DNA from 4 places in the Paenibacillus sp. OSY-SE genome. Region 1 is predicted to be linked to each of the others. Evidence: riboswitches for the same ligand, from Rfam matches in the RefSeq annotation. Region 1 holds a riboswitch; each other region holds the start of a gene.
The links. Region 1 has a riboswitch for cobalamin ahead of A372_RS0104715 (cobalt-precorrin-8 methylmutase). Riboswitches for the same ligand answer to the same signal wherever they lie in the genome.
Positions count from the first base shown of each region.

Region 2: another riboswitch for cobalamin. It lies ahead of nrdI (class Ib ribonucleoside-diphosphate reductase assembly flavoprotein NrdI); the one in region 1 lies ahead of A372_RS0104715 (cobalt-precorrin-8 methylmutase).
Region 3: another riboswitch for cobalamin. It lies ahead of A372_RS0121900 (ABC transporter substrate-binding protein); the one in region 1 lies ahead of A372_RS0104715 (cobalt-precorrin-8 methylmutase).
Region 4: another riboswitch for cobalamin. It lies ahead of A372_RS0110390 (1-propanol dehydrogenase PduQ); the one in region 1 lies ahead of A372_RS0104715 (cobalt-precorrin-8 methylmutase).

Region 1 is NZ_ALKF01000148.1:31,105-35,317, forward strand. It holds gene A372_RS0104700 (decarboxylating cobalt-precorrin-6B (C(15))-methyltransferase) at 1-12, opposite strand, end outside; gene A372_RS0104705 (cobalt-precorrin-7 (C(5))-methyltransferase) at 2-607, opposite strand; gene cbiD (cobalt-precorrin-5B (C(1))-methyltransferase CbiD) at 604-1,725, opposite strand; gene A372_RS0104715 (cobalt-precorrin-8 methylmutase) at 1,740-2,372, opposite strand; cobalamin riboswitch at 2,547-2,718, opposite strand; gene A372_RS0104720 (methyl-accepting chemotaxis protein) at 2,907-3,827, opposite strand.
Region 2 is NZ_ALKF01000200.1:91,420-95,632, reverse strand. It holds gene nrdE (class 1b ribonucleoside-diphosphate reductase subunit alpha) at 1-1,462, opposite strand, end outside; gene nrdI (class Ib ribonucleoside-diphosphate reductase assembly flavoprotein NrdI) at 1,434-1,814, opposite strand; cobalamin riboswitch at 1,987-2,185, opposite strand; gene A372_RS38035 (hypothetical protein) at 2,479-3,081, opposite strand; gene fadH (2,4-dienoyl-CoA reductase) at 3,462-4,213, opposite strand, start outside.
Region 3 is NZ_ALKF01000194.1:89,204-93,416, forward strand. It holds gene cbiB (adenosylcobinamide-phosphate synthase CbiB) at 1-159, shown strand, start outside; gene A372_RS0121895 (histidine phosphatase family protein) at 277-1,047, shown strand; cobalamin riboswitch at 1,229-1,439, shown strand; gene A372_RS0121900 (ABC transporter substrate-binding protein) at 1,751-2,767, shown strand; gene A372_RS0121905 (FecCD family ABC transporter permease) at 2,785-3,828, shown strand; gene A372_RS0121910 (ABC transporter ATP-binding protein) at 3,825-4,213, shown strand, end outside.
Region 4 is NZ_ALKF01000170.1:43,207-47,419, forward strand. It holds gene A372_RS0110375 (nucleotidyltransferase family protein) at 1-225, shown strand, start outside; gene A372_RS0110380 (FUSC family protein) at 183-1,229, opposite strand; adenosylcobalamin (AdoCbl) riboswitch at 1,632-1,783, shown strand; gene A372_RS0110390 (1-propanol dehydrogenase PduQ) at 2,176-3,318, shown strand; gene A372_RS0110395 (BMC domain-containing protein) at 3,512-3,868, shown strand; gene A372_RS0110400 (EutP/PduV family microcompartment system protein) at 3,879-4,213, shown strand, end outside.

The DNA of each region.
Region 1 (4,213 bases):
TTCATCCCTCATCCAAAATCACCACCACATTCATGTCATATCGAGCCGCAACTTGCTCCGGCTTCAATCGGTGCAGCCGTTCATCGGGATAGCTGAGATTTTCTCCGATAACGAGCGTTTTGTGGAGCTTCCGCCGCAGAATTTCCTGGGCGATTTCCGCCGGTCCAAGCTTACTGTCCGTGACCATCGCCACTTTCGGGTGCGCGAGCAGAAAGTCGAAATCAGGCTGTTTTCCGTGACTGCTCGTCATGTACAGGTCGTTCATGGCAATGCCGCAGCGGCTGCACAAATATTGGATTGAGCTGATCCCGGGAACAATCTGAAGCTGTTCCGGCGGGAACTTCTGCAACGCCCAATTTCCGATGCCATATATTAACGGGTCTCCGGAAGCGAGCAGCACGATGTCCTGACCGATCCTTTCCAGCAAAAATGCTTCCAGCTCCGAGAGCTGCGTGGGCAGAAGCTTGCGTTCGGCCGGGTTGCCCTGCGGGATTTCGCCCAGCTGCCGCTTCGAGCCGACAATCACATCTGCCTTCTGAATGAGTAAAGCGCCCGCACCTGTCATCAGCTCCGGGCTTCCCGGGCCAATTCCGACAATATGAATCATCGCCATGCCTCCCTGATGGTTGAGATGTCGCAAGTGGAAGCCAGCATTCCCCGTTCGGTTGAAAACGTGATGACGTCGATATCCACAATCGGTTTGCTGTATTTCAAAAACTCTTCTGCCCGTTGCTTCACTTTGTTCGTAATGGTCTGCAAAACCTCGCTATACCCTTCCGCGACCATAATTTCTCCGGCGGCTTCCGTCGTGGTGCAGGCCGCAATTCGCTGGAGCAAGGGAAGAGGCGCGCCGGCAAGCGCCAGATTCGCCACCAAAATTTCTGCCCGTGCATCGGCATCTTTGCTGTGCGTTGTGAAAATACCGGCGGACACTTTAATTAATTTGCCTAAATGGCCTACCATCAGCACGTGTTCAAACGCGAGGCGCTGTGTTTCTTTGAGCATGTAGCCGACGAAATTGCTCATGGAGACCACATATTTGCCGTCAATGCCAAGCTGCTCTTCCACGAAGCGCTCCCCGTAATTCCCGGGAACCAGAATCACTTTCCGGAAACCCTGCGCTTTTTTCATTTCGAGTTCGATGGACAGCGACTGCTTCCACCCCTCCTCGGACATCGGAGTTACGATTCCGGTCGTTCCCAAAATGGAAATCCCGCCGATAATCCCCAGGCGGCTGTTCATGGTGCGCTCCGCGCGCTCTTCGCCTTCCGGCGCGAAAATGATGATATCCGCCCCTCGATCGGGGCCGATCTCTTCCCGCACGGCCGCAGTAATCATTCGGCGCGGCACCGGATTGATGGCCGCTTCCCCGACCGGGACCGCAATGCCCTTTTGCGTCACGCGCCCGACGCCTTGCCCGCCGTCGATTCTGATGTCCCCGTTCGCATTCAAGGTGACCTGCGCAAAAATCCACATTCCATGCGTCGCATCGATATCATCGCCGCCGTCTTTTTGAACGGCGGCCGTTGCCGTATGCCGATCGAATTGCTGCTTGTCCACCGGAAGCTGCAAGCATGTTCCGTTCGGCGTGATTATCTTAACTTCGGCTATTTTCTCCTGCTTGATGATCATGGCCGCAGCCGCTTTGGCCGCCGCAGCCGCGCAAGTGCCTGTCGTATAGCCTTTGCGCAATTTTTTTCCCTCATAATACACGTAGTCTGCCATCGGGCCACCTCTTCTTACATCGCGTACAGCACGGCGTTCATGATGGCCGCCGCCAGATTGCTTCCGCCCTTCCGCCCGCGGGCAACGACCGCCGGAATGTCACTTTCATAGAGCGCTTCTTTCGATTCGGCCGCTCCGACAAATCCAACCGGCACACCGACGACGGCTTCTACATCCAATTCGCCGGCAGCCTCCATCTCTAAAATTTGATAGACGGCGGTAGGCGCATTGCCGATGACAAACAATTTCCGCCCTGCCTCTCTGGCAGCAAGCTGAATCCCGGCCATGGAGCGAGTGATGCCTTGCTGTTGGGCAACTTCCGCCGTTTGCGGCTCATTGACGTAGCAGCGGTAGCGGCAGCCGTATTGCTCCAGCAGCTTTTTATTCATGCCGCTCAGGGCCATATTCGTATCGGTAAAAATGATGCCGCCCTGCCGGATCGTTTCGCGTATTTTCGTCAAGGCATCATGCGTGAACACGAGATTATCCAAATAATCAAAATCCGCCGTCGTATGAATCGCCCGTTTCATGACCAGCTCCTCTTCACGATTGCGGAACGCATATTCAGGTCTTGTTTCCGTAATGATTTCCTGTATAATTTCAAAGCTTTTTTCTTCAATCCGCTTGGGATTTTTGATGTAATCCATCTTTCCCTCTCCTGTCCCGAGTTAACTTACAACCTCTAAAAAGGGAACAAAAAAACACGAAACCTAAAGGTCTCGTGTCCATACGAAGAAAAAGCAGTATCCAAGTATGTTATGAAATGAACACACTTGTGCCTGGGTTCTCTGCTATAGACAACTGTTCCCTTAGAAGTTGCTGCAAGGCTGAACAGAGGAGGTCTCCTGACTTGGCATCATTCTACTTTCCCGCCTTCCCGGCAATGGTTCCAGTGACATCAATGGGATTTCGTCCGCTTCACAGTAGCTAGGGCCTGTAGAGGAATCGCACCTCTTTCCCTGATCTCCGCTCAGTTTTCTATTCAATTTTTATCAGGTTGAATTTTCTGTAATTGAATTGCGTGAATCTCTATGATGAATCATAGCTTGATTGATATAGCGCCGCCTGTGACGGAACTCATTGCACGTCGATTTGCCGGACAACAAAAAGAGCGTTTCAAGCCTGCTGACGGGCTAAAACGCTCTTTTTGATTTCTTTGTGATATGAATGTCCAACCCTCGTTACATCATTAAACTCAATGTTTTCGCCTGCGCATCCAGATTACCCGCTGCTTTGCCGATGTTGGCAAACTCCTCAGTGGCTTGCTTAATTTGATGCTGACATTCGACGATTGCGTCCCGGGAGTTCTTCGTCCCCCCGCCGACATGTCCTACCTTATCGGCGATTCCCTCGATGGCGGCTTGGACTTCCTTGGCCGCCTCTTGGACATGCTCCGCCAGCTTCCGTACCTCGGCGGCAACCACCTGAAACCCTAGGCCATGCTCCCCGGCATGGGCCGCCTCAATCGCCGCGTTCAGGCCCAGCAGGTGGGTTTGTGAGGCAAAATCCTGGATCATCTGAACAATTCCTTTGATGGACTTGTATTCATCTTCCAATTGCCGCAGGAGGGTTAAGTTTTCTTCACTGTCAGTCACCGCGCGCTGAATGGCTGCCGCAACCTGCTGGTTGCGCTCCACGCCTTCTTCCGTCCGCTTCAGCAACTCTTCCGCCATCAGCCGCAGCTCGTCCTTCATTCGGGAGGCGGCGTTTTCCCTTGGCGTGATGTCGGTCGCCACCTTCAAGACAGCCACTGTGTGGCCGGTATCATCCAGAACCGGCATATACGTTGCTTCAAGCCACACCAGGTCCCCATTTTTCGCTACCCGGGCGATTTTCTGTTGAAATTTTATACCGTTCCGCAAATTCTCCCAAAACGTATCATACTCCGAACTGCCGACAAACTGTTGCGTGCAAAACATCCGATGGTGCTTGCCGACAAGTTCTGACGCCGTATACCCCATCGTCTGAGCAAATAGATTGTTCGCCCAAAGAACTTCACCCTGGATGTTAAACTCGATCATGGCGAGCGACTGCTCCAATGCGGCCAGCACCGCTTTCTCCTCCAGCACTTGTGTACTTTTCTGCCTCATGCCACTATTCATTCATGCACATCTCCCTTTTTTCATGCCATTGCAGCAGGCAGGCGTGCCATCCATACCTGCTTGCCCCCGGTTCGATTACGACCTCTGTATCCCTGCCCATGAGATGGCGCAGCCGCTGGCTGATGGCTAAGCCTCAGTCCGGCACCTCGATCTTTGCACATTGTTGAATGATCAGCTTGTGTCATGTGGACATACTGCGAATAAGATCTACCAATTTTTATGTAAATAATCCTCTATCTTTATGAATTGGTATTACTTTCATCCCATTTTCTAAGCTGATGTTCAATATGCTTCAGGACTTTTTTATTATATAACATAGATCTCACCACCTTTGAAACAAAAAATCTCGCCTGCATGGCAGACGAACAATACGTCATACCGCTTCC
Region 2 (4,213 bases), on a different contig from region 1:
AGGTGCGCACAAAATCGATAGCTTCCTTGGATTCATATGCAATTTTGTTCAATGCGAGAAAGCCGTGCAGGTTCATTGCCCCGAGCCCAACGGAATGCAGTTCGCGGTTCGCCTTCGCTACTGAAGGGACAATCGAAATGTCGCTGCGGTCGCTCACTTCGGTTAGCGCATCCATCGAACGATGAACCGTCTCTTTCATCCGCTTGTTCTGCATCACGTTAACGATGTTAAGTGAGCCCAGGTTACAAGAAATATCGCGATTGATTACATCCTCTTCACCGTAATCATTGATCGAGGATACTTCACTTAACTGCGCAATCTCACTGCACAGGTTGGAAAATTTAACACGCCCAATTTCTTTCAGCGCATGATATTCATTGGCGTTATCGACAAACATCAGGTATGGGTAACCGGATTCCATCTGGATTTGTGCAATTTTAATGATAAGGTCTCGGGCAACAACTCGTTTTTTGCGGACATTCGGGTTGTTGACGAGCTCATCATACATGGCTGTGATATCCATATCGTCCATATGCATGCCGTACTCTTTATATACCGTATGCGGGTAGAAGAGATACATATCTTTATCTTTCTCTACCAATTCGAAAAATTTATTAGGAGCTACGACGCCAAGCGACAGCGTTTTGATACGAATTTTCTCATCGCTGTTAATCTTTTTCGTATCCAAAAACTCATGAATGTCGGCATGGAAAATGTTTAAGTAAACGACCCCGCTGCCATCGCGTTGACCCAATTGATTCGCATAGGAGAAGCAATCTTCAAACAATTTCATTACCGGCAGCACACCGCTCGCTTTGCCGTCCAAGCCTTTGATCTGTTCGTCAGCTGCGCGGATTTTGCTCAAGCTCAAGCTTACGCCGCCGCCAATTTTACTTAATTGCAAGGCAGAATTAATGGCGAATCCGATCGAGTTCATCGAATCGTCGATCTCCAGCAAGAAGCAGCTTACCAATTCACCGCGCCGCTTCTTCCCTGCATTCAGGAAGGTCGGCGTTGCTGGCTGGTATTCCTGCGAAATGAAGAGCTCCGCGTATTCCATCGCCTTCTTCATGTCACCATTGCCCAAGAAGAGGGAGACGACCGCAATGCGATCTTCGTACCGCTCTAAAAACTTCGTTCCGTCATTCGTCTTCATAGCGTAGTTGTTGTAGAACTTAAAAGCGCTCATAAACGAAGGAAATCTGAACTTCTTCTGATACACCATCTCGTACAACTTCTTGACTTCAGCAAAACTATATTTATCGAACAGCTCCTGTTCGTAGTAGTCATGCTCAATGAGATAATCGATTTTCTCTCTCAAATCGTGAAAGAAGACCGTGTTTTGATTCACATAATCGACAAAATAACTTCTAGCCGCCTCACGGTCTTTTTCAAACTGATACTTTCCATCTTTTAACACCATAATTTCATTGTTAAGCTGAATCCAATTTGATAGTTGCATCGACAATTTCGTTTACCTCCTGTTTAAAACGCTCCACATCTTTATTGGTACCGCTCAGTTCGAATTTCATTAATACGGGAACTGAGTACATTTCGGAAATACGGTCCGCTGCCCTTCCATAAAGTTCGCCCCAATTCATATTACCACTGGAGACCACCCCTTGCAGCATGTCGCCATTATTCTCCAAAAATTTCAAAGTCGATTGAGGCGCTTGTCCGAATCCAGTCGAATATGTAATTAAGACGAATGGTTCTTCGACAGTCAGCCCGTCTGCGACTTGAATACACTCCAGATCAAGCTTATTGACGAAGCGCTTCACGTTTCCGGTCTTTGAGTCAAACACGATACGCATCAGTGACCCTCCATTGCTAGAAGCATTGCAAACATGATTCTGTGATTTTTTCCATAGAAAAAGCCCACCTAATCTGGTAGATGAGCTTAAAACGACAACAAAAAAGTACAGCGCTTGTTGCTTCACCAAGCACTCTGCAGCGTGTCGTTTCCACTTCTCATCCCCCGAAGATGCGAAACCAAGTAAATAGGCAGGTCTCCTGACTTGTGTGTCATCCTACTGTGGGCCCTTCCCATATCAGCGACTCTCAGAGATCCATAATACAGTGGCAATGCCCATCTCGTCCACACTTACAGTTGCGGGGACAGCTCCGGAATTGCACCGGATTCCCTATTAAGTCGAACTCGACACCTTATTTACTCTATGATATTCAGTTAAATAATCCATATTTAGTATGTACTCTCTTAAACAGACACTAAATATAGGCTCTTATCGTAGCATACACATTTTTCTGCGAAGAAGCAAGATATTTGACATAAAAAACAAGCTGACGAAATTCAATTGGGCCATTCAATTTCTTTCTCTTTCGCACGAAAAAAAGCAGGACGTCGTCGCATAATCGCCCTGCTTCAGCAGCATGAAAGTCTATTCGATTTTCCAGGTTGCTATATCAATCTGACACCGAAATAATAATAATCGGTCGCGAAAATACAACTTCTTTATGTTATGGCATATAGTTGATCACCATCTTGGATACCTGCTTCTCCCAAGAATCGGCACCTGACAACTCGACCTTCACATAATTTGTGCCCGCTGGCAGTAAGGTTTGGGGAGAATACATTTTTTTGTACCATTGACTTCCCGTATAAACGCCCGGTGTGCTCACATGAACGACTTTCGTCCAGTTCTGATTGTCGGAAGAGGTGTAGAATGCCCCGCCATCCCAGACACTGAAATGGTATACGGTCGCACTAAAATTGATTATATTCTGAAGATTATAAACAAAGCTTTGTGTTGTGCCATCGGTACGCTTTACCCGTGACGTATCTCCATTGAAATAAAAACGATTGGATGAATCCAATGCCAATCCGCTTGTATGGGAGCTAGTCTTGGACCAGTCATCCAGATCATCAGTCAACGTTTGATTCGGAGGATCATCTGCAGAACCATTTTGTCCGACATAGGTTACTACGCTCTTGGGCGCTATTATAGCCCGAAATTTCCCACTGTTCGAAGGAATAGAAGGTCCCTGCCCTGCACCCCTTGATTCACCATTGCCTGCTTCAGATAGTCTTTCAGGAACACCTGGATGTTCGTAGAATTCCATTCACTGGAATCCCAAGACAGGAAAGTCATCGAATTGGGTTCGTTGGCTAAGGATACACCGTAAAGGTCGATACCGAACTGCTGGTTGTATTCCTTGATAAACTTGGACATGAGAAGAGCAAAATCACCATAATTTTCGGATTTGAGATACCCGCCATTGGTTGTGGAATTGTTGGTCTTCATCCATGCAGGCGGGCTTCAACTGCTTGCAATTAGCTTATGAACTCCTCTGGCCTCGGCCTGCTGCATGACCCACACCTAATCAGGTCTGCCATTGAAATCATATTGACCTGGTGGGGATTAAATGCCGGGAATATAGCGCCCCTGAAGATGGCCATTTGTATCCGTAAGCATCTTTTTGTAATAACCGGTATTAGCCAGTTATATAAACGTTTGGTGCAGCGATTGCCCTCCATCCAACGTCAAGCACGCGCCGTTCATATACGCTGCATCCGGCGAGAGCAGAAAAGCGGCAAGCCCCGCAATCTCTTCCGGTGTGCCCAAGCGTCCTAGCGGTACGCTGTCAAGCATGCGCCGTCCGGCTTCCTCGGATGGAACGAGCTTATCTGCGCCACCGGTGCGCTCGATTAAGCCAGGTGCGATGGCGTTGACTCGGATGCCATAGCGGCGTCCCCATTCCACCGCAAGCGTGCGCGTCATGGCGAGCACACCCGCTTTGGCGCTAGCCGAGTGAATAACCCCCGGTCCGGCATCCCACGCATATGTGGCCACCATGTTGACAATGCTGCCCGGAATGCCCTCGGCAATCCAATACTTTCCGACCGCTTGGCTGCAATAGAACGTCCCGTTCAACACAATGTTGATGACCGCATTCCAGCCATTGATTGACAAATCCTCTGCTGGACATAGAAAATTGCCTGCTGCATTGTTAATGAGCGCGTCGATTCGTCCGAAGGCAGCCACTGCTTCGTCCACCATACGCTGTACATCTGCCGGCTGACGCACATCCATTTGTACGGTAAGCACCTGTCCTGCGAATGTTTCTATTTCGCCTTTTGCCGCCTCCAGCTTCTCTGCCGATCGTCCTGTTATGACGACCCATGCGCCCTCCTGTGCCATACGCGCAGCCATCGCCTTGCCCATACCGCTGGAACCGCCCGTGATGATAACCG
Region 3 (4,213 bases), on a different contig from region 1:
AAGGGCGTACGATCGTTGCGTGCTTATATGGGAGACGAGGTCCAGCCTTTGCAAGCACAGCATATTCCGGCTGCCTGCAGTCTGCTGACAGGCAGTACACTGGGCTTCACAGTCATCGCTGCCGTGCTGCTATATGCGCGCGGGGGATGGCTCCTGTAGATGAATGGCGGATGAAGGAGTAAGAATGAAATGAGACTGACACGACAATATAAAGCTCCCCGTCAGAAGAGGCGCCGATCAGGAGCAAGCCCATCTGGAATGGTAACAAGAGGTGCGATGTCCAAACGGAATGTACGCAGAAAAAAGGGCGTACGAGATACCATCGTGCGATTCGCGATCGTGCGGCACGGATTGACGCAGGCGAATGTAGAACGGCGTTATATTAGTTATACGGATGATTCCATCCTGCCACAGGCTTCAGAGGAGCTGGGGCCTTTGCGCCGGGCATTGGCGCACCCCGCTCCGATCCTCTACACAAGCGATATGCGCCGCTGCCGCGAAACGATCGCGTACTTGCGGCCTCGCGACAGCCGAGAAGCATCTGTTGATACACGGCTGCGAGAGTACGACTTCGGCATGTGGGAAGGCTTGACCTATAACGATCTGAAGGAAGAGCCCCAATATCGAAAGTGGCTGGATGATATGTCGTCCGTGCAGCCGCCGCGGGGAGAACCGTGGCAGTCATTCTGCACGCGTACGGCACATGTATGGTGGGAGATACTGAGAAATGCGCGGGCGCAAATCCGCACCGTGCCGGAACAGTCAGGTGTGGCTCGCACCCAGAATCGTCCACTGCGAACGAGCAGGAACCGAAAAGCTCGGATTCGGACTGACCGCTTCGTGCAAGGTGCGTCTGGCCGAATGGCGCGCCCGGACGTGCTCGTGGTGACCCACGGCGGCATTGTACGGAGACTGCACACGCTCGCATTCCCGCGCAAATCGTTCTGGGAGGCGGCTGCGCCGATTGGCGGCGGTGTTATGATTACGGCGAAGCGTTGCGCGCGCAAATGGGTGTTCCTGCGCGCTGAGCGTTTTCCCTCTCTATAGCGGGGGCAGCCGGGGCGCGAGATGGCCGGATTGTTGATTTGTATCGGGAGACAGGTTGCCCTTGTGAGCAACCTTATTGCAAGAACGGAGCTTTTCCCCTATAATCTATTATCAAGTTCAATGCTTGAACGGACAAATGAATAGTGCAATTTCTTCAGGCCCTTGCGTGTACGGATACGATTGATCCGATCTAATATATGATCCATGCCCAAGGTTAATAGGGAAGCCGGTGAAATTCCGGCGCGGTCCCGCCACTGTGAATGGAGTGTTGCGCTCATGAAGCCACTGTCGATGCGGCGCCGGATGTACAGATGTTCGGATGCGGCGACGGGAAGGCGAGCGGCAACGTGCAGCTCCTAAGTCAGGAGACCTGCCTGAAGATAGACGAGCAATATCCTTCGCGGAAGGGATCACGTCTACGAAGTATGGCATGAGGCAATGCAAGACGCTGTCGATACCGCTGTTGCGGCAAGCATGACGCTGGCTATGCCGTGTCGTACCTTATAGGCTAAGTGAGACGAAGTCCCCCGATCCGCAGGATCGGGGGTTTTTTAACACTGTGTTCTTTGACAACCTATTGTACATAGATGAAGGGATATGCTCGTCACCTGACCATTATTGCGCTGCGTTTACCGCGTTTGCTCCAGTTCACAGAAGACGATTCACACTCAAGGAATATATTAAGCAAGGGAGAGGGACATTTATGCACAAATGGCTGAATAAAACATTGGCAGCCGTATTGGCAGTTATTTTGGCAGTAAGCTTGACGGCTTGCGGCGCGAGCACAGAGGAAGTGAAGCCTTCCGACAACACGGCGGCGCAGCAGGAGAACACAAATGAAGAAGCTTCCAATACAGAGCAATCGAAGCAGGATGACGCTGCGAAGACGACATATCCGCTTACTGTGAAAGACGTCACTGGTGAAGAGTTCACCTTCGACAAAGCGCCGGAGCGCATCATCTCGGTGTCGCCGGCAGAGACAGAGTCGTTGTTTGCTCTTGGCTTGGATGAACAAATCGTCGGGGTATCCGACTATGACGACTATCCAGAAGCAGCCGCTTCGAAGGCGAAGATGGGCGGTATCGTAAAGCCGAATGAAGAGGCGATTATTGCAGCGAAGCCAGATATTGTCTTCACCGGCATCTCCATGAAAGAGCCAGTCGTGAACAAATTCCGCGAGCTGGGCATTAAAATTTTCAAAGTGGAACCGAAGACATATGATGACGTTATTAAAAACATAGAACTGTACGGTCAAATTACGGATCGTCAAAAAGAAGCGCAAGCAGTCGTTGAGCAAATGAAGAAAGCGCGCGAAGAAGTACAAACTGCTGTGCAAAGCGTTACCGACAAGAAAAAAGTCTACATTGAGTTCTCCCCAGGTTGGACAGTAGGCCGCGGTGAGTTCATGAATGAGATGATCGAGCTTGCCGGCGCTGCGAACGTAGCAGCGGATGCGGAAGGCTGGGTGCAAATCAACGAGGAGAACATCATCAAGTCGAATCCAGACGTCATTTTGTACACCCAAGGGGTTGTCGACCAGGATACGAACAAGTCATTGGAAGAAATCATCCGCGGACGCAGCGGGTGGAATAACATTAACGCGATTAAAAACAACCAAGTTATCGCTGTGGATCAGAATTTGATCAGCCGTCCGGGACCTCGTGTGGCGGAGGGGCTCAAAGCCGTTGCAAAAGCGATTTACCCTGACTTGGTGAAATAACCGATGTGGAGAAATAGATGAAAAAGATTGTATGGTATGGAGGAGCGAGCTTTGCGCTTCTCCTCTTGTCCGTTCTGGGATGTTTGGCTGTCGGCTCGGTGCAGATGCCTTTAGGTGAAATGACACGCATCTTGCTCCATCATATACCGGGCTTGGACTCTATCGTTCCGGTGACCTGGGATGACGCCTCTGCGCAAATTATGATGAAGGTGCGCTTTCCGCGTGTCGTGCTTGCGATGTTGGTCGGAGCAGCGCTCGGTGTGGCAGGCACCGCGTTTCAAGGCGTGCTGCGCAATCCGTTGGCTGACCCGTACACTCTGGGCGTATCGTCCGGCGCGTCCGTCGGCGCGGCTCTTCTTATATACTTCGGGCTCCAATACGCGCTGCTCGGAGAGTGGACCATTCCGGTCGTCGCGTTCGCAACAGGGACGTTGACGCTTATTATCGTCATGCGGCTTGCCAATGACGGCGGGAAAATCCCGATTGAAACGCTTATTTTGTCTGGGGTCGTTATGCAAGCCTTTCTTGGCGCGATCGTCTCCTTCCTAGTCGCGATGACGAAGCAAACGATTAACGAAATATTGTTCTGGGTCATGGGCAGCTTGGCGCTGCGCGGATGGTCCTATACGGTTGTGCTGGGCCCTTACTTGGCTATCGGCATCATTATTCTCATTTCCTATGCAAGACCGCTTAATCTGCTCGCATTGGGCGAGCGGCAGGCCTCTCATCTCGGGCTTCATGTGGAGCGCACGAAGTGGGTAGTGCTGCTTACCGCCACATTAATTACGGCGGCGGCGGTGTCCGTATCTGGCGTCATCGGCTTTGTCGGCTTGGTCGTTCCGCACATATTGCGTTTAATCGTCGGTCCGGATTACCGCTATTTGATTCCGCTCTCAGCGGTGGGCGGCGCAATCTATGTGATGTGGGCGGATACGATTGCAAGAACGGCGTTTGCGCCGACGGAAATTCCTCTCGGCGTGGTGACTGCATTTATCGGCGCGCCATTTTTTGCTTACCTGCTTATACGGAACAAGCGTGCGAAACGGGGGAAATGGTCATGAGACATATGCCGGCACAGCAGGAGGCGCAATCAGCGGAACCAATCATTCACGCGGAGCGGCTGTGCAAACGTTATGGCGACAAAACGGTGCTCGACAACGTATCGCTTTCCGTGCAGCCGGGAGAATGGGTCGGCATCATCGGACCGAACGGAAGCGGGAAATCGACGCTCTTGTCGCTCGTATCGGGGGCGGATACCGTGTCTGCCGGACGTGTCCGCATTCAGGGACGGGCGCTTGCCTCTTATAAGCGCAAGGCGTTATCGCAGTTGATGGCGGTGCTGCAGCAGGAGGCGCTGCCTCCGCTCAACTTCACCGTGCGCGAAATTGTTGAGATGGGACGATTCCCATATCAATCGTGGCTCGGTTCGGAAGGCGAAGACAGCGG
Region 4 (4,213 bases), on a different contig from region 1:
GCGGCCTCGAGGTATGATGGTTTAGCAAGACCGCCGGTTATTTTTGCTCATCGAATGTTTCCGGATCTCCTGCGATTGCAGTGCGATCAGGGAGCCAGACATCTTATTCGAAAGGAAAAATCGGGAATTTGCATCGATTTCGCAAACCCGGACTTGTTCATGGATGTGGATACTGCTGAAGATTACAGGGCTTTATTGGAAAAATCCATATTTTGGAAATCTTGAATGACTTGTTCGGCGTTCATATATAACGCAAGCGGGTACTGATAGTTCTCCATATGGGCAGGCGCTTTTATTTGCAGGGCTGAGCCATTGGAAGCCAAGCTGAATGAGGCTGGGTCATCCAATACACTTTTCCAGTCCTTTACAAACCCCGCTAACGTATTCAAATGAACGGCCCAAATCCGTTGATCCTCTTTCGCAAAATTGCCGCTTTCGGACCATTTCGCAAGAACTCGTATCATGTCGGCAGAATTGGCATAGCCAGACCGAAGTTGATGCATTTTCTGGTTTAATTTTTTTAAGATATCGCGTTTTTTGCGGCCTAGCGGATTGTAACGCACACTTTGCTCCGCTTTATCCAACTCGGTTGTCGCTTGATGAAGTTCCCGGAATAAGGTTTGCAATTCTGTTTGCAATGTTTGGGCTTCACTCGAGGAGCAGCCCTCTTTTACCCAAAGTGCGATGTTTATAAAATGATTGGATAGATGGTCCGTGAAATGGATCATCTTTTTTTTGGCTTTGTTAACGGAATCGGGGGGGAATATCAGCATATGGATCAGTAGGGCAATGACAGCGCCGATAACGGTATCACGTATCCGATCAAGGGAATAGCTGGGCATCTTGCTTTGAAAGTACATTACCAATAAAATGCTGAGAGCAACTTGGATCATTATAGCATGATCCAACTTCAGCCACGTTACGATTAGAGCCCCTACAAAAAGGAGGAAGCCTATGCTCCAGCCGTTTAAACCAACATAGGGCGCTATTGATGCAGTGAAAAGAACGCCGGCAATTGTCCCCATGATGCGCTGCCATGCAAATTGTATGGACTTGTCAACTGTTAATTGGATGGACAAAATGACCGTCAGAGGAGCCAAGTAAGGATGTTTAGATCCGGCCCACTCCGCGAGCTCCCATGACAGTGCTGCAGCTAATGGGATTTTCCATACAGCCCCTTTATATTTGATAAAATCCATCATTTTATTAACCATTTTAGTAAGCCCCATCTTCATCTTATTCCTTATCAATTGTTCGTTCCCTTGTGTTGTCTCTACCGCGTCGGAGTTGGGAAGGCCCCTTCCTCGTAGTATGTCAATTACGATTTCCATTTATTACGAAGGCGGTCATGAAATGCCTAAGCCCTTATTTCACCCATGAGAATGAACACAGGTTTACTTACACTAATTGTTCATCTGTGGTGGTATTACGGTCATAGGGGAATTTGTATAAAATGAAGGAAGTCCCGCATCAGCAGAGTAGAGGTATCTCGAAAGATGCTCTACCACCGTCATACTGGCATTTACGTTATATGTGTCAAACATGGAAAACTGTTGAAATTCATATCTTACATATTGCCAACGCGATTGTTTATGCTATAATAATGTCGAATGGACGCCCATTCACGTCATACACAATAGAAAAAGTTATAGGCAATGGAAGTTTGGTGCAAATCCAACGCGGTCCCGCCACTGTGATAGATCGAATGCTCGGTCTTAAGTCAGGTCGTTTGCCTAGTAACTTTGTCTGACCAGTCATTTCGAGGCGAAAGTGGCTGGTTTACAAGTCTAGTGACGTTTACCGCCTCGCTAGGCTTTTTTTCCGTTGCAAGAGGGCTGCCGACGCTGCTGTCGGCAAGGCCGGGTGGTCGCCGCCGAACACGTACAATGAGGTATGGCTAAGCAAACGGGAGGTTCTTCAATGCCGAAGAACAGATGCACAGTGAGGTGCATGTCCCTTTTTTTTTCACCATCTGCCGCTCACGTGCGGATAACGGCTGCCAAGATCCGGTTGACGAGTATCCGGATAACGGTGTAAAGTGGTGGTAGACAATTGAATGATTGCGAGTTGCACAATGGCGTGCACCATATATCATAAGCAAAGAGGCTTTTAAAGGAATCCGTTCTTTTAAAGGTCTCTTTTTTTGTTGCCAATTACTCCTTGGAGGTGCCTTACATGGACAAAATTTCTATGAAAACCGACATCTATATGGGACAAGGCGCGCTGGATCGCCTGACGGAATGGCGGAATAAGCGGATCTTCATCGTCACAGACCCGTTCATGGTCAAGTCGGGGATGATTAACATGCTGTTTGAACGGCTGCATGAAAGCAACGAACAATACATTTTCAGCAATATTGTTCCCGATCCTCCGGTCGAAGTCGTGACAGAGGGCGTGGAAGCGCTCGGAGCGTTCCAGGCCGATCTTATGATTGCGATTGGCGGCGGTTCCGCGATCGATGCGGCCAAGGCGATGAAGATTTTCGCTCAGAAAATCTTGGACCAGCGCGATATGCCGTTCGTGGCGATTCCGACAACGAGCGGAACGGGCTCGGAAGTCACGTCGTTCTCCGTCATCAGCGACAAGAAGAAGAACATCAAATACCCGCTGGTGTCCGATGACATGCTGCCACAAGAAGCCATCTTGGACCCAGAATTAGTCAAGAGCGTGCCGGACTTCATTACCGCCGATACGGGAATGGACGTGCTGACCCACGCGATCGAAGCGTATGTATCCACCAAAGCGAACGATATTTCCGATGCTTTGGCAGAGAAGGCGATCAAGCTGGTTTTTGCGTATTTGCCAAGAGCCTACAAGGACGGGAACGACCTTGAGGCGCGCGAGAAAATGCATAATGCCTCTTGCCTGGCGGGTATGGCGTTCAATATTGCGTCGCTCGGGCTTAACCATGGCATCGCGCATGTGGCCGGAGCCAAATTCAAGATTGCGCACGGACGCATGAATTCGCTGCTATTGCCGTATGTGATTGAATTCAATGCCGATTACAAGCCGGGTTACGGCAAAGAGGAGAGCAATGCGGCGGCAGCCAGATACGCCGAAATCTCCAAGAGCTTGGGGTTGCCGGCTTCCAATGCGAAGAGCGGCGTTCGCAGTCTGGTGCAGGCGATCAAGCAGCTGCAGAAGCAATTGCGCATGCCGCAGACGCTGCGGGACTGCAACGTGGAACTAGGCACGGTGAAAGAGATGAGCGCGGCGATTGCCGAGGGTGCGCTGCAAGACGGATGCACGGCCACGAATCCGCGTGTTCCTGCCGCATCCGACGTCGTTGAAATTTTGAACAAAATGTTTCAATCTTGAATAGCAATTAAATTCCAGCCGTAATGATATTGACAACGTTTGCAGGTTAAAATATAGTAAAAGTAACACAAAGGCGTGTTGCATACAAATAAAAGCGAAGAGGCTTCTTAAAAATTCCGTGTGAACTTTTTAAGGGGTCTTTATGTTTTTTTACAGCTATTTCACGGTTTTTTACATGAGATGGGATGAGGGTATGGACCAACAACACAACGAAAAACAACGCGTCATTCAGGAGTACGTACCTGGGAAACAGGTCACGCTGGCTCATATTATCGCGAATCCCAACCCGGATATTTACAAGAAGCTGGGCTTGGGAACCGAGGCGAAGGATGCCATCGGCATTATGACTATTACGCCAAGCGAAGCCTCCATTATTGCGGCGGACATCGCGACCAAGGCGGCTGGCGTGCAGATCGGCTTCGTCGATCGCTTCAGCGGGTCGCTCGTTATTACGGGCGATGTATCCTCCGTGGATTCCGCCGTGAGTGAAGTGCTGCTTGGCTTGCAGAACATTCTCGGCTTCTCGGGTGCGAAGATTACGAGAACGTAGGGGAAGCGACATGAAGAAAATCATATTTGCCGGAAGCACCGGCTCGGGCAAGACCACGCTGTGCCAACGGCTGCACGGTCAGGAGATTGCCTACAAGAAGACGCAAGCCGTGGAGACTTTCGAGCAAGCGATCGATACGCCGGGGGAATGCATCGAGAATCGTTATTTGTACAAGATGCTGCTTGTCTCCAGCGTCGATGCGGATGTCATCGGGCTTGTGCAAGATTGCACGAAGGAAGAAAGCTATTTTCCGCCGGCCTTTGCGACGGTATTCGCCAAGCCGGTGATTGGAATTGTGACCAAGGTGGAGCTGGCCCGGGCGGATGAGGATATCGCGCAAGCGAG